One region of the Allobosea sp. P4_E12 genome, then DNA from elsewhere that is predicted to be linked to it. Evidence: riboswitches for the same ligand, from Rfam matches in the RefSeq annotation. Region 1 holds a riboswitch; each other region holds the start of a gene.
What was found. Region 1 has a riboswitch for thiamine pyrophosphate ahead of thiO (glycine oxidase ThiO). Riboswitches for the same ligand answer to the same signal wherever they lie in the genome.

Region 2: it holds a riboswitch for thiamine pyrophosphate, as region 1 does, so the genes downstream of both, thiC (phosphomethylpyrimidine synthase ThiC) here and thiO (glycine oxidase ThiO) in region 1, are expected to answer to the same signal.
Region 3: it holds a riboswitch for thiamine pyrophosphate, as region 1 does, so the genes downstream of both, thiB (thiamine ABC transporter substrate binding subunit) here and thiO (glycine oxidase ThiO) in region 1, are expected to answer to the same signal.

What each region holds. Positions count from the first base shown of each region.
Region 1 covers NZ_JBFUIY010000013.1:172,771-174,965, forward strand. Annotated here, with positions in the region: gene thiO (glycine oxidase ThiO) at 1-903, opposite strand, end outside; TPP riboswitch at 960-1,092, opposite strand; gene AC1DW9_RS18480 (response regulator) at 1,417-1,794, shown strand; gene AC1DW9_RS18485 (hypothetical protein) at 2,063-2,195, shown strand, end outside.
Region 2 covers NZ_JBFUIY010000008.1:98,635-100,829, forward strand. Annotated here, with positions in the region: gene AC1DW9_RS12440 (OmpA family protein) at 1-283, shown strand, start outside; gene AC1DW9_RS12445 (hypothetical protein) at 392-592, shown strand; TPP riboswitch at 675-779, shown strand; gene thiC (phosphomethylpyrimidine synthase ThiC) at 858-2,195, shown strand, end outside.
Region 3 covers NZ_JBFUIY010000001.1:245,270-247,464, forward strand. Annotated here, with positions in the region: gene AC1DW9_RS01160 (ABC transporter substrate-binding protein) at 1-731, opposite strand, end outside; TPP riboswitch at 888-999, shown strand; gene thiB (thiamine ABC transporter substrate binding subunit) at 1,066-2,085, shown strand; gene AC1DW9_RS01170 (ABC transporter permease family protein) at 2,090-2,195, shown strand, end outside.

The DNA.
Region 1 (2,195 bases):
GACACCGCCAGCGGTCACGCTGTCGTCGAAGCCGCGTTCTTCCATGGTGGCGCCGACGAGGAGAGTGCCGTCGCTTTTGGGGGCGAGATGCACCTGCTCGGTCCAGACGACGCGCGCAAGCGTACCGGTCTCGGGCGTGCTGCGGAGCGCGAGTGACTGGCCCTTGAGCGGGCGCACGGGGATGTCGAGCCCGTGAATTCGGGTCCAGGCGCCGGCGGCCGCAATCACGATCGGAGCCTTGCAGAGCCCGCGTGGCGTCGAGACGCCGAGAGCGCGCCCCCCGGCCAGCTCCGGCTCGGCCTCGCAGGCTTCGACCAGATGCGCTCCGGCCGCGAGACAGGCGCGTCGCAGCGCCGCCATGACGCGCGGCGGATCGACCTGATGGTCGGCCGGGCAGAAAATACCGGCAACGACCGAAGGCCTCAGGCCGGGTTCGCGTTCGCGGCATTGCGCCCCGCCGAGCCATGCCGCCTCAAGCTCGGCGCGGCGCTGCAGGTCATGGCGAAAACGCAGGCGCTCGACCTCTTCGCGCCCCAGCGCGACCAGCAGGACACCGTCCCGGCGATAGTCGATGCCGAGCCCGCTCTCGGCTTCGAGCTCGCGCGCAAAACCCGGCCAGAGCCGCTGGCTTTCCAGCGCCAGCGGCAGATGCTCCTCGCCGCCCGGCTCCAGCTCGGCGGCCGCGGCCAGCATGCCGGTCGCGGCAAGGCTTGCCCCCTGCCCGATCGTGCCACGCTCGAAAACGGTCACGTCAAAGCCGCGCCGGGCCAGCCGCCAGCCGATGGACAGACCGATCAGGCCGCCGCCAATGATGGCGATATCGGTGACGGCCGGCACCTCGCAGGCGACAGGCCCGGAAGCGCCGCCAGAGCGGCGAAGGGTGGTATGTGGCGGGCCGCGCATGGCAAACTCCTCGCCCGCTCGGGGAAGGAGATCTGGCAACCCTTCGGCTGCCGGCAAGTGCCGCGACGCTCCATCCCTCCGCCGGTATGAGCCGGATCAGGTTCGAAGGATTTCCGCGCGCCTCTCCGGGGGACACCCGGTCTGCCAGCGGTTTCTCAGCCCCTTGCCGGGGATCTCCTTGGATCCGCGCAGTCTGGAGCCGGGGCGGCAGCGAGGTCAAGGCCAATCCGACACGAACGCCGGGAGGACCCCGGCTGGCGGGCCAGGGGCCGGGAATCTTCGCGGGTCCAAGGCGCTGCTGAGGCACCTCGCCTGCCGCCATTCACCCGCGCTCCGCTTCCGCTGCCGGCACGCGCGGCCAGGCGGGCGGCTTCACGAGGGAGCGCTCCGCCGGCCATGCCAACAGCATGCATTGTCCGTAGCGCCCAAAGCAGGCGCGACGGCGGAACGTTCCGGTCCATGAGCCGTTGGACCTCTACCGCCGCGACAAGAAGGCGGTTCAGGAGAAGCCCAGTGCCTACAGACGCGGAAAAGCCGGTTGTTCTCGTTGTCGACGACGAGCCGATCATCAGGATGTATGCGGCCTTGCTCGTCGAGGAGGCCGGTTACCTCGCCGTAGAGGCAGCGACCGCCGACGAGGCCCTGGCCATTCTCGAGCAACGCGACGATGTCCGCATCCTCTTCACCGATGTCGAGATGCCGGGCTCGCTGAACGGCCTGCAGCTGGTCGAGGTCGTGCGCGAGAAATGGCCGCCGATCGGGCTGATGGTGACCTCGGGCCATGTCCGGGTCGACCCTCAGAAATTGCCGGAGCGGGCCCGGTTCTTTCGAAAACCCTATACCGAGAGCGAGATCATCAGGACGCTGAAATCCTTGCCGGCCAGCGCCTAGGCGCGCCTGACAGAATGGACGCGAAGGAAACGGCCGATCCCCGCGCCGGGGCGGGATCGGGGCAGAGCCCAGGAAACGGGCTTGAAACGGGCTTTCCGTGCCCGACGGAGGGCTTGCATCCTTCGTGATGGCGCCGACCGAATATCCCGAGATCTGCAACTCGCCCGCGCGCAAACCGGTGAGGCACTGCGCGCAACTCGTAAGCCAGCAGGAGAACTGGTAGGATCGGAGCTGGGCGACGCTTTCCGATTGCTGGGCGGACACAGCCATGCGGAAGTTCGATTACTACGACACCGTGCTGGTACCGTGGTATTCAGAAGATGACTTTCCTGCCTTGCTGGACATGGTCGGCAAGGACCCCAGGATCCCCCGCTCCTATCCCGAATGGAAGCGCCAGTTCG
Region 2 (2,195 bases), on a different contig from region 1:
CAGCCAGGCACTGCAGCGCGCGCCGAACGAGGTTTTCCTGGTCGAGGGCCATACCGACGCCGTCGGCTCGGATGTCGACAACCTCTCGCTCTCGGATCGCCGGGCCCAATCGGTCGCCGAGATCCTGACGCGCGATTTCCAGGTGCCGCCGGAGAACCTGACGACGCAGGGCTATGGCGAGCAGTATCTCAAGGTGCAGACGCAGGAGGCCGCCCGCGAGAACCGCCGCGTCACGCTCCGACGCATCACCCCGCTGCTGGCCGGGCAGAATCAGCCGCAGTGAACCAATAGAACCGGCGCGGCGGGCGACCGTCGCGCCGGTCTCCCCGGATCAGGGGATTCAGGAATCAGCAAGCTCTCCGGCTTAAGACCTGTCGTAAGGAGAGTTGAGATGAGTGAGACAACCGTCGCGATCGCGCAGGGCTTTGCCGCAAGCCAGGCAGCCTCGACCCGCCAGACCTTGCAGACAGCGATGGTGAAGCAGCAGGCGACGTCCGACCAGGCGCTCGTGGATATGCTGCAGCAGAGTGCCGAGTCCCAGAAGGCTACTCTTGCCGCTGGCCAGGGCCAGAACGTCGACATTCTCGCCTGAGCCCGGCATTCCGGCGCCGCATGGCAGGGCCGCATCCCGCCCCTTGCCGGTTGCGTTCAAGAGCCGCCGGCCCTAACCTCCGCTTCGTTCCGAGGGGTGCTCGCAAGAGCTGAGATGGCGTCCAAAGCCGAACCCGTCGAACCTGATCCGGGTCATACCGGCGGAGGGACTGGAACGCGGCGTGCGCCACACGTGTACCCGCAGACAGCGACTGGACCGCTTCTAAACCCGGATCTCCTGAACCTTGGACCAAGGAGGAGATCCCATGAACGCCCACACCAAGCCCCAGAAGAATACCGTCAAGGCTGCCCCTCAAAGCGTGACGACCGGACCGATCATCGGCTCGCGCAAGATCTATGTCGCGCCGCCGGACCATCCCGAGATGCGGGTGCCCTTCCGCGAAGTTCAGCTCACCACCGATTCCGAGCCGCCGGTCCGGATCTACGACCCGTCCGGTCCGTTCACCGAGAGCGATGTCACGATCGACCTGAATGCCGGCCTGCCGCAGCCGCGCCGCGCCTGGCTCGATGCCTCCGGCTTCACGACCGTGCCCGGCCGCGCCGTCACTGCCGCCGATAACGGCCATATCTCGCCTGAACAGCTCGTTRCCGCCTGCCCGGCCCCACGCCCGATCCTCGAGGCGAAGCCCGGCCAGATGGCGACCCAGTACGAGTTCGCCAAGGCCGGCATCATCACGCCCGAGATGATCTATGTCGCGCATCGCGAGAATCTCGGCCGCGCCGCGATGCTCGAAGGCGCACGCGAGCGCCATGCCGATGGCGAGAGCTTTGGCGCCTCGGTTCCGGAATTCGTCACCCCTGAATTCGTGCGCGAGGAAATCGCCCGCGGCCGCGCCATCATCCCGGCCAATATCAACCACCCCGAACTGGAGCCGATGGCGATCGGCCGCAATTTCCTGGTCAAGATCAACGCCAATATCGGCAATTCGGCCGTGACGTCCGGCGCTGCCGAGGAGGTCGAGAAGCTGGTCTGGGCGATCCGCTGGGGCGCCGACACGGTGATGGACCTGTCGACCGGCCGCAACATCCACAACATCCGCTCCTGGATCCTGCGCAACTCGCCGGTTCCGATCGGCACGGTGCCGATCTACCAGGCGCTTGAGAAGGTCGGCGGCGACCCGATCAAGCTCGACTGGGAGGTCTTCAAGGACACGCTGATCGAGCAGGCCGAGCAGGGCGTCGACTATTTCACCATCCATGCCGGCGTGCGCCTGCCCTATGTCCCGCTCACTGCGAGCCGCGTCACGGGCATCGTCTCGCGCGGCGGCTCGATCATGGCGCGCTGGTGCCTCGCGCACCACAAGGAGAGCTTCCTCTACGAGCGCTTCGACGAGATRTGCGAGATCATGCGCAAATATGACGTCTCCTTCTCGCTCGGCGACGGCCWGCGTCCGGGCTCGATCGCCGACGCCAATGACCGCGCCCAGTTTGCCGAGCTGGAGACGCTGGGCGAGCTCACCAAGGTCGCCTGGGACAAGGGCTGCCAGGTGATGATCGAGGGCCCGGGCCACGTGCCGATGCACAAGATCAAGGAGAACATGGACAAGCAGCTGCGCGAATGCGGCGAGGCGCCGTTCTACACG
Region 3 (2,195 bases), on a different contig from region 1:
GAAACCTCGGTCAGCGGCAACCATTCGATACGGTCGATCTTGGCGACCTTGCCGCCAGCGGCCCAGGACGGAGCCTCCTCTCGTGGCCTGTACTTGGCGAAGCGCTCATAGATCGCGTTCTGGCCCGGCACCCATTGCTTGTCCATGAAGCGCCAGGGTCCGGAACCGATCGCCTCCGTGATGTTCTTGGTTGGCTCCATCATGGCCACGCGCTCGGGCATCATGAAGGGCACGTTCGAGGAGAGCTTGCCGAGCGCGTCCGGCAGCATCGGGAAGGGCTTCTTCAGGCGGATGGCGAAGGTGCGCTGATCGACGACATCGTAACCCTCGACGAATGTCGCGAAAGTCTGCCCGAAGGCATCGCGCGCCGACCAACGCTTGATCGAGGCAATGCAGTCCTGCGCCCTGACCGGCTGCTCGTCGTGGAACATCAGTCCGTCGCGCAGATGGAAGGTCCAGCGCAGCCCGTCCGGCGCAGTCTCCCAGCTCTCGACCATTTGCGGCTGGATGCGGAACTGCGCGTCCGTCGCAAAGAGGGTATCATATATCAGATAGCCGTGATTGCGGATAACATAGCTCGTAGCGACGATCGGATCGAGGGAGGGCAACGGCGTTGACGGAATGAAGCGCAGCGTATTGGCGCGCGACTGCGCGCGCGACGGAAATCCAACGAGGCTGGAAGCGGTTAAAGCGGAACTTCCGGCCAGAATCTGACGGCGATTGAGTCGCATTCGGCATCCCCTTGCTCTTGAGCTTTCGCGCCTGGCGCGCCTGCCTTCTGTTAAGCAAGAGATATACCAGCATGACCATGCGGCCAGACGCAATGGCCCTTGCGATGGCCAGGCGGCATCAACTGGACTCGCCCCGGCCCGCTCGCTATTCCCTTGACCGTCTCAACGGGGTGCCCGGCGATTTCGGGCTGAGAGGGAAGCGCAGGGCTTTCAACCCGTCGAACCTGATCCGGATCGTGCCGGCGGAGGGATTGAGCACTGGCGTCTCGCATCCGGAGACCGCCTTCCCTCTCGACCGTCATGGCCTGCCGTCGAATGCATGCGGGGTGACGCCATGACCTTTCTGAACAACCGGTTGACCCGGATCGCCGCCGCGCTCTCGGCGCTCCTGCTCGCGACGCCGTCCATGGCCCAGGAGAAACCGGCACTGACGGTCTACACTTATTCCTCCTTCACCGGGAAATACGGTCCCGGCGCGAAAGTGAAGGCGGCCTTCGAGGCGCAATGCAGTTGCACGCTGAACTGGGTCGCAAGCGATGATGCCGGCTCCCTCGTCGCGCGCCTGAAGCTGGAGGGTGAGGCGACCAAGGCCGATGCCGTGCTCGGCCTCGACATGAACCTTGCTGCAGAAGCCAAGGCGACGGGACTGTTCCAGCCCCATGGCCAGGACCGTGCCGCGCTCACTTTGCCCATCGCCTGGACTGACGATACCTTCCTGCCCTTCGATTGGGGGCATCTCGCCTTCGTCTATGATTCAACCAAACTTGCCGCGCCGCCCACCAGCCTGAAGCAGCTTGTCGACGATCCGAATGGGCCAAAGCTCGTGCTGCAGGACCCGCGCACCAGCGCGCCCGGGCTTGGCTTCCTGCTCTGGATGCGATCCGTCTATGGCGACGGCGCTGACGCCGCCTGGACCAGGCTCAAGCCGCGCATCGTCACCTTCACCAAGGGCTGGTCCGAGGCCTACGGACTCTTCCTCAAGGGCGAGGCCGACATGGTGCTCTCCTACGCGACATCGCCGGCCTATCACATCGGCGCCGAGAAGAAGACGCAGTACAAGGCCGCCCCCTTCAGCGAAGGCCACTATCTGCATGTCGAACTCGCCGGCATGACGCGCACGACGCGGCAGCCGGAACTCGCCAAACGCTTCCTCGCCTTCACGCTTTCGGACGCCTTCCAATCGCTGATCCCGGAAGGCAACTGGATGATGCCGGCGAAACAGGCGACAGGTGGACTGCCGGCTTCATTCGCCGATGTCGTCAAGCCGGAACGAACCTTGCTGTTCACGCCGGACGAGGTGCGCACGCAGCGCCGAACCTTCATCGACGCCTGGCTCGCCGCAGCGAGCCGCTGAGGCCTTGCTCCGCCCGGCCACGCTCACTGCGCTTGCCATCCTTGCGCTCGCCGGCGCCTCGCTCGCCGGGCTGGCGCGAGCCGGCGGCGACGTCGCGGCCCTGTCGTCGC